One region of the Nonomuraea sp. NPDC001831 genome, then DNA from elsewhere that is predicted to be linked to it. Evidence: riboswitches for the same ligand, from Rfam matches in the RefSeq annotation. Region 1 holds a riboswitch; the other holds the start of a gene.

Evidence for each region. Region 1 has a riboswitch for cobalamin ahead of ACFYYW_RS16645 (CbtB domain-containing protein). Riboswitches for the same ligand answer to the same signal wherever they lie in the genome.
Region 2: it holds a riboswitch for cobalamin, as region 1 does, so the genes downstream of both, ACFYYW_RS37485 (ribonucleoside-diphosphate reductase subunit alpha) here and ACFYYW_RS16645 (CbtB domain-containing protein) in region 1, are expected to answer to the same signal.

What each region holds. Positions count from the first base shown of each region.
Region 1 covers NZ_JBIATU010000004.1:321,071-325,176, reverse strand. The annotation lists gene ACFYYW_RS16655 (MFS transporter) at 1-1,035, opposite strand, end outside; gene ACFYYW_RS16650 (nuclear transport factor 2 family protein) at 1,218-1,649, opposite strand; cobalamin riboswitch at 1,825-1,954, shown strand; gene ACFYYW_RS16645 (CbtB domain-containing protein) at 1,989-2,180, shown strand; gene ACFYYW_RS16640 (CbtA family protein) at 2,190-2,999, shown strand; gene ACFYYW_RS16635 (histidine phosphatase family protein) at 3,005-3,556, shown strand; gene ACFYYW_RS16630 (VWA domain-containing protein) at 3,553-4,106, shown strand, end outside.
Region 2 covers NZ_JBIATU010000015.1:195,187-199,292, reverse strand. The annotation lists gene ACFYYW_RS37495 (hypothetical protein) at 1-328, opposite strand, end outside; gene ACFYYW_RS37490 (alpha/beta hydrolase) at 437-1,381, opposite strand; cobalamin riboswitch at 1,577-1,782, shown strand; gene ACFYYW_RS37485 (ribonucleoside-diphosphate reductase subunit alpha) at 1,911-4,106, shown strand, end outside.

The DNA of each region.
Region 1 (4,106 bases):
CAGCAGGACCAGGCCGCCCTGGGCCGGCAGGAACACCATGGCGGCGGTGCCGGCGGCCTGCACGGTCAGGCCGGTGACGATGGTCGCCGCCGTCCCGCGCGTGCTGATCATCCTGGCCGCGAAGCCGCCCGCGACCAGGGCCGCGACGCCCTCCCCGAGGAAGCCGAGCCCGGTCTGCAGCGGCGTGTAGCCCAGGACGTCCTGCATGTGGATGCTGAGCAGCAGGGTCGCGCCGCCGCACATCCCGAAGGTGACCAGCCCGACCGTCATGCCCCACTTGACCGTCCTGCGGCGCAGCAGCCGCAGCGGTACGAGCGGGGCCGCGTGCCGCGCCTCGACGGCCAGGAACCCGCCCAGCAGCAGGACCGCGGCCGTCAGCGTCGCCAGCGTCGGCAGGCTGCCCCAGCCCGCCGACCCGCCGGTCGAGATGCCGTAGACCAGGGCGAACAGGCCGCCGCTCGCCAGGAGCGCGCCGGGCGCGTCGAGCCTGGCGCGGCCGCGTACGGCCGTCTCCCGCACCACCGTCACCGCGCCCGCCATGATCAGGACGCCGATGCCGAACAGGATGAGCATCGTCCAGCGCCAGTTCAGGCCGCTGGTGATGAGGCCGCCGCCGATCGTCCCGACGACGAAGCCCAGCGACAGCAGGGCGCCGTTGACGCCCAGCGCCCTGGTGCGCTGCGGCCCTTCCGGGAACGTGCCGGTCATCAGCGCCAGCGCGGTCGGGCCGATCATGGCCGCGGCCACGCCCTGTCCCGCGCGGGCCGCCACCAACAGCCCCGGGGTCGGCGCCAGCCCGGCCAGCAACGAGAACGCCGAGAACGCCGCCACGCCGATGACGAACAACCGGCGCCTGCCCACCATGTCGGACGCGCGTCCGAACAGGGGCATCAACGCGGCCGTCGGCAGCAGGCAGGCCGTGGCCACCCACTGCAGCGCCGAGGCGGAGGAGAAGCCGAGGTCCCTGCCGATCTCCGGCAGCGCCACCGTGATGATCGAGTAGTCCAGCCCGGTCATCAACGTCGCGCCGCACAACGTGATGAGGACGAGCCAGCCGCGCGGCCCCCATCGCGGGTCGTGCCGGCAGCGGTCATGTCGTGGGTTTCGGTCGTCATGCGGCCAGCGTGCGGCCGGCCGCGAAGATCAACCAGAGCCCTGCTGAAGGTACCTCTGTCAGGTGCAGGACGGGCGGGCGCGGGATCGCGTCGGGCAATTCGTCAAGGGCGCTGCAAAGTCACCGAGGCGGAGAGCTGGGTGAGCAACTCCAATTGATCGAAATAGAGGCGCAGACTCGTTATGAGCCCGTCTTCCACCGTGCAGACATAACAGCAACGCAAACGAAGGGGACGCCCCGTCGCGGTCAGCACCTGACCGTCGGCCATGGCGTACGGCCCTCGGTGAGTTCCCACCATGAGCAGCTCGTCGACGGTCGTGGCCTCGCCCTCGGAGGACTCCGTGATCACGGCCCGGACGTCGGGGAACGCCGTCCAGAACTCCTCCAGATAGGAGGCCAGCTCGGCGTGTCCCTGGGAAACGCCTTCGGGGCTGATGGACACCCCGGTCGGGCTGAAAGTGCTGAGCAGTGCCTTCATGTCGTGGGCGTTGAACGCATCCGTATAGCGGTCGCGTACGTCGCGGGCAACATTCATGGCACCGGATCCTCCTCCTTCGCTCGATGCCCGACGCGGCTGTCGATATGCGGTCGAATTGCCAACGCAGGCTAAATCCGTCCACTCGGCGAGGTAGAATTCTGGGCCTTTCACAAAGGCACGTGGCGTAGCGGCAGGTGACGGAGGGTCACCGGGCGCCTGTTGACGCGAACGTGAGGAAAGGATACGTTCCGGTAGATTTCACGGTTGTCCAAGGGAAATCCGGTGAGATGCCGGTGCGGACGCGCCACTGTATCCGGGACGCAGATCCCGGGAGCCAGGTCGCTTGGCAGCCGTGACCTCGTGATATGGGACGCGTGACCCCTGAGGAGGCTTGACATGACCGGGCTGTCCACCCCGTCGACGATTCCCTTTCCCCGCCTGCGCCCTTGGCTGCTGCTGGCCGTGCCCGTGCTGCTGCTGGTCGCCTACCTGGTTCTGATGGACAACGGCGCCATCTCCCAGACCGGCACCTTCCTGCACGAGCTGATGCACGACGGGCGTCACCTGCTCGGCGTGCCCTGCCACTGAGGGCCGGGCATGGTACGCACCTTCCTGGCCAGAGGTCTGCTCATCGGGCTGCTGGCCGGGCTGATCGCGGGCGCCTTCGCCTTCGCCTTCGGTGAACCTCGCGTGGACCACGCGATCGCCCTGGAGGAGGCCGCCGCCCAGGCCGGGGCGCCCGATCCGGACGCCGGGACGGCCGAGCACGGCCACGCCGAGGCGGCCGAGCACGGTCACGCCGAACCGACCGGGCACAGTCACGGCGAGGACGCCGTGGTCAGCAGGCCCGTGCAGAAGGCGGGGCTGTTCCTGGCCACCGGGCTCTACGGGCTCGCCGTGGGCGGGGTGTTCGCCCTGGTGTTCGCCGGGCTGCGCGGGCGGGTCGGCCCGCGTTCCGACGGGCGGCTGGCGGTGGCCGCGGCCGGCACGGCGTTCGCCGCGATCATCCTCGTACCTTTCGTGAAGTATCCGGCCAACCCGCCTGCGGTGGGCGATCCGGATGCCATCAACAGCCGCACGCTGCTCTACGTGGTGATGATCCTCGTCGGGCTGGCGGCGACGGCGATCGCGGTGGCGACGGCCCGCCGCGTCGAGGGCGGCCCGTGGGCGCGCTGGACGGCGGCGGCGGTCGCGTTCCTCGTGCCCGTCGTCGCCGCGTGGTGGTTGTTGCCGGCGGTCAATGAGGTGCCCGAGGGGTTCCCCGCCACGCTGCTGTGGGAGTTCCGGCTCGCCTCGATCGGCACGCAGCTCGTCTTCTGGGCGGCGTTCGGCGTGCTGTTCGGCTGGGCGAGCGACCGGGCCGAACGGCGCGCGGCGGCTCATCCGCTGGTCGCGGCGCCGAGCTGAGCAAGGTGCTGTTCGTCCGGCATGCCACGACGCCGGGGATGCGGGCCGGGTGCTTTCCCGCCGACGAGGACGCCGACGCGGCGAGCCTGACCAGGGCCGCCGCGTGGGGTTCCGTCGAGGCGCCGGCGGCATGGACCGCTCCCGGCAGGGCCGCGCGGCAGACGGCCGCCGCCATGGGGCTGGCGGCCCGCGAGGTTCCCGCCCTGGCGGAGGCGGACTGCGGCCGATGGCGGGGCCTGCCGTACGGGCGGGTCGCGCTGGAGGAGCCGGACGCGCTGGCGAGCTGGCTGGCCGACCCGCACGCCGCCCCGCACGGCGGTGAGTCGTTGAGCGCGCTCGCCGCCAGGGTGGCGGGCTGGCTCGACTCGGTGCGGGACGAGCCGCGGGCCGTCGTGGTCTGCGACGCGGGCGCCATCAGGGCGGCGCTCGGCCATGCCCTGGGGCTGGATCCGCTGCGCGCGGCCCGTTTCGACCTGGCCCCTCTGTCCACCACCGAGCTGACCGTCGCGCGGGACGGCTGGCGGGTGGTCCACGTCAACCGGAAGGCTGAGTCTTGATCGTCACCTATCCGTTCAGCGCCGTCGTCGGGCTCGGCGACCTGAAGCTGGCGCTGGTGCTGAACGCGGTGTCGCCCCGGGTGGGCGGCGTGCTCGTACGCGGCGAGAAGGGAACGGCGAAGTCAACGATCGTGCGGGCGCTGGCGGCCCAGTTGCCGACGGTGGCCGTGGTGCCCGGGTGCCGGTTCGCCTGCGATCCCGTCGTCCCCGACCCCGAGTGCCCGGACGGGCCGCACGGGCCGGGCGCCGGGCGGGTGGAACGGCCGGCCGCCCTGGTGGAGCTGCCGGTCGGCGCGTCGGAGGACCGGCTGGCCGGCTCGCTCGACGTGGAGCGGGCGCTGACGGAGGGGGTGAAGGCGTTCGAGCCGGGGCTGCTGGCGGCCGCCCACCGCGGCGTCCTGTACGTGGACGAGGTGAACCTCCTGCACGACCACCTCGTGGACCTGCTGCTCGACGCGGCCGCGCTGGGCACGTGCTACGTCGAGCGCGAGTCGGTGTCGGTGCGCCATGCCGCCCGGTTCCTGCTGGTGGGCACCATGAACCCGGAGGA
Region 2 (4,106 bases), on a different contig from region 1:
TGTCCCCGCGCGCCTGCGCCAGCACCCGGTTGAACTCCTCGCCGCGCACCAGCCGGACCGCCGACTGCTCCTGGAGCAGGGACGGCAGCAGGTCGAGCTTGCGATCGGCGGCGAGCACGGCCCGCTCCACGGCGTTCTCCGCCGACTGCGCCCGCGTCCGGCTGCGCAGCATGACGAACGCGAGCACCGCCAGCGTGGCCACGGTGGCGTTGCTGACGGCCTCCGCGGTGGCGATGCCCGCGACGTCCAAGATGCTCACGACGACCGCCACCGCCAGGGCGACGAGGATGTCGACGTTGACGCCGATCCAGGCGAGGATGCGCTTCACTGACCGTCCCATCGCGAGGGGCCACGGGGTGACACCCCGAATCATGAAGCAGAACCCGGCGCCGCGCGAGGGGCCGGGTCGTCCTCGCCTGCCCGCTCCGGTCGCGGGTTACGCGGTGAGGGCGTCGCGGAGGAAGCCCAGGATGTCCGCCCGCGCGTCCTCGGCCTGGGGGGCCAGCACCGGCATGCTGAGGAAGGCGTGCCCGGCCTCGGGGTACTCGGCCAGGCGGGTGGGGGTGCCGGCGGCCCGCAGCGCCTCGGCGTAGCGGCGGCCGTGGTCGGCGATCGGGTCGTGGGTCGGCACCGCCACGAGCGCCGGGGCCAGCCCGCCCAGGTCGTCGGCGTACAGCGGGGAGAGCGCGCGGGCGTCCGTCCCCTCGGGCACGGCGAGCCGGTGGAACAGCCGCAACACCGGCACGCTGAGCGTCGGGGTGTCGGCGTACTGGGTCATCGAGGGGTGGTCGAACATCGTCCCGGCCACCTCCACGGCGGGGTTGACCAGCACCTGGGCCTTCAGGGGCAGACCGGCGTCGCGGGCCCTGATCGCGGCCAGGGCGCAGATCAGGCCGCCGCAGCTCTCGCCGAACAGGACGGCCCGCGCCGGGTCGACGCCCCACTGCGCGGCGTTCTCCAGCACGTGCCGGAGCACGTCCCAGCCGTCGTCGGCGGCGGCGGCCAGCGGCGTGCGCCAGTCGAGCAGCCGGTGGTCCACCGAGACGACGACGGCGGGCAGGTGGGCGGCCAGGTGGCTGTTGACCCAGTCGCTCTGCGGCGCCGTGCCGACGAAGCCGCCCCCGTGCACGTGCAGCACGAGCGGCAGGGCGTCCCCCGGCTCGGCCGCTCGGGGCCGGTGGACCCGGACGCGGATGTCGCGGCCGGGCAGCGCCACCGTCCGCCAGTCGACGGCGGCGCCGGGATCCGGCCGGCCGGTGATCGCCTGTGCCTCGACGGAGGCGCGCAGCCGGTTCTCCGCCTCGACGTAGGCGGCCAGCTCGGCGGGGGTGACGGTGTCCCAGTCGGGCGTGACCGGACGCAGGCCGGTGGTCTCGCTCATGCTCGTCTCCTCAGGTTTTCGCTACTTGAAGTATCGATACCTAAGGTAGCGAAAACGGGGCATCGCGGGCCTATGACGTCGATCACAATCGGGCCGCCAGCCTCGCGGGCGCGGCCCCGTGGCGGATGGCCGGATCGGAGCGTGGGTTCTTCGCAACACGAGATGTTGGGTGTGACTTTTTGATCCGCCCTATATATGGTGTCTCCCGCAGCCGGTTCGGTCGCCCCGCCAGGGCGGCCGAGGCAAGAGGGAACCCGGTGGGAATCCGGGACTGCCCCGCAGCGGTAAGTGGGAACGAACGCCGTCAGACGCACTGGGCCGAAGGCCCGGGAAGCGACGGCCAGTAGGCAGCGACAGCATGCCCACGAGTCCGAAGACCTGCCGGCGCGCCGCGCGCGATCATGCGCGCGCGGCTGGTCCGAGACCGCGCGGGACGGTGGACGGCACCGGCGAGAGGGCTGTGGCGCCTCGCCGTCCGCCTCCTGCGCGCGTTCTCGGCCGCTGACCGAGTTCACGAGGGGAGAGCGCAGTGACGGTCACAGGGGACCCGATGACGGACCTGGCCGCGACGGCGCGGGCGGACGCCGACAGGTCCGCGCCGCGGCGCGTCCAGATGCAGGTGCGCAAGCGCAACGGCACCGCGGAGCCGGTCGACGTCAACAAGATCGTACGTGCGGTGGAGCACTGGGCGACCGATCTGACGGACATCGACCCGATGCGGGTGGCCACCAAGACGATCAGCGGCCTCTACGACGGGGCCACCACCGCCGAGCTGGACCGGCTGTCCATCCAGACGGCCGCCGAGATGATCGGCGAGGAGCCGCAGTACTCGCGCCTGGCCGCGCGGCTGCTGTCGGGCTACATCGACAAGGAGGTCCGCGGGCAGGGCGTGGCCTCCTTCAGCCAGGCGATCCGGCTGGGCCACGCCGAGGGGCTCATCGGCGACGAGACCGCCGAGTTCGTCAACGCCAACGCCCGCAAGCTCGACGACGCCATCGACGTCACCGCCGACCTGCGGTTCGAGTACTTCGGGCTGCGGACGGTCTACGACCGTTACCTGCTGCGCCACCCGTCCACCCGGCTGGTGGTGGAGACGCCGCAGTACTGGCTGCTGCGCGTGGCCTGCGGGCTGGCCGAGACGCCCGCCGAGGCCGTCGGCTTCTACCGGCTCATGTCGTCGCTGGCCTACCTGCCCAGCTCGCCGACGCTGTTCAACTCCGGCACCCGGCACACCCAGATGTCCTCCTGCTACCTGGTCGACTCGCCCCGTGACGAGATCGGCTCCATCTACGACCGGTACGCCCAGGTGGCGCAGCTGTCGAAGTTCGCCGGCGGGATCGGCATCTCCTGGTCGCGGGTGCGCTCCCGGGGCGCGCTGATCCGCGGCACGAACGGGCACTCCAACGGCATCGTCCCGTGGCTGCGCACGCTCGACGCGTCGGTGGCCGCCGTCAACCAGGGCGGCCGGCGCAAGGGCGCGGCCTGCGTCTACCTGGAGCCCTGGCACCCCGACGTCGAGGAGTTCCTGGAGCTGCGCGACAACACCGGCGAGGACGCCCGCCGCACCCACAACCTCAACCTGGCCAACTGGATCCCCGACGAGTTCATGCGCCGGGTCGAGGCCGACGGCACCTGGTCGCTGTTCGACCCCGACGAGGTCCCCGAGCTGCCCGACCTGTGGGGCGAGGCGTTCGAGGAGGCCTACCGCGCCGCCGAGCGCGACGGGCGGTACGTCCGGCAGATCAAGGCCCGCGACCTGTACGCCAAGATGATGCGCACCCTGGCCCAGACCGGCAACGGCTGGATGACCTTCAAGGACGCCGCCAACCGCCTGTGCAACCAGGCGGCCGAGCCCGGCAACGTGGTGCACCTGTCCAACCTGTGCACCGAGATCGTCGAGGTGTCCAGCGACGCCGAGACCGCGGTCTGCAACCTGGGCTCGGTCAACCTCGCCGCCCACCTGACGGGCACGGGGCAGGCAGCGGCCCCCGACGGCGGCATCGACCGCGGCATCGACTGGGAGCGGCTGCGCGCCACCGTCCGCACCGCGGTCACCTTCCTCGACCGGGTGATCGACATCAACTACTACCCGAGCGAGCAGGCCGCGGCCAGCAACCCGCGCTGGCGCCCGGTCGGCCTCGGCGTGATGGGCCTGCAGGACGTCTTCTTCGCGCTGCGCCTGCCGTTCGACTCGGCCGAGGCCAAGGAGCTGTCCACCCGGATCGCCGAGGAGATCTACCTGTCGGCGCTGGAGACCTCCGCCGGCCTGGCCGAGCGCTTCGGCGCCCACCCCGCCTACGACCAGACGTGGGCGGCCCGCGGCCGGCTCCAGCACGACCTGTGGGGCCAGAGCGGCACCCAGGCCGGGCGCTGGGACGCGGTGCGCGAGCGCATCGCCGCCCACGGCCTGCGCAACTCGCTGCTGATCGCGATCGCGCCGACCGCCACCATCGCCTCGATCGTCGGCTGCTACGAGTGCATCGAGCCGCAGGTGTCCAACCTGTTCAAGCGCGAGACGCTGAGCGGGGAGTTCCTGCAGATCAACAACGCGCTGGTGGCCGAGCTGAAGTCGCGCGGCCTGTGGAACGACCGCGTCCGGGCGGCCATCAAGCAGGCCGAGGGCTCGGTGCAGGGCATCGCCGAGCTGCCGGAGGACGTACGCCGGCTGTTCCGCACCGCCTGGGAGCTGCCGCAGCGGGCGCTGATCGACATGGCCGCCGCGCGC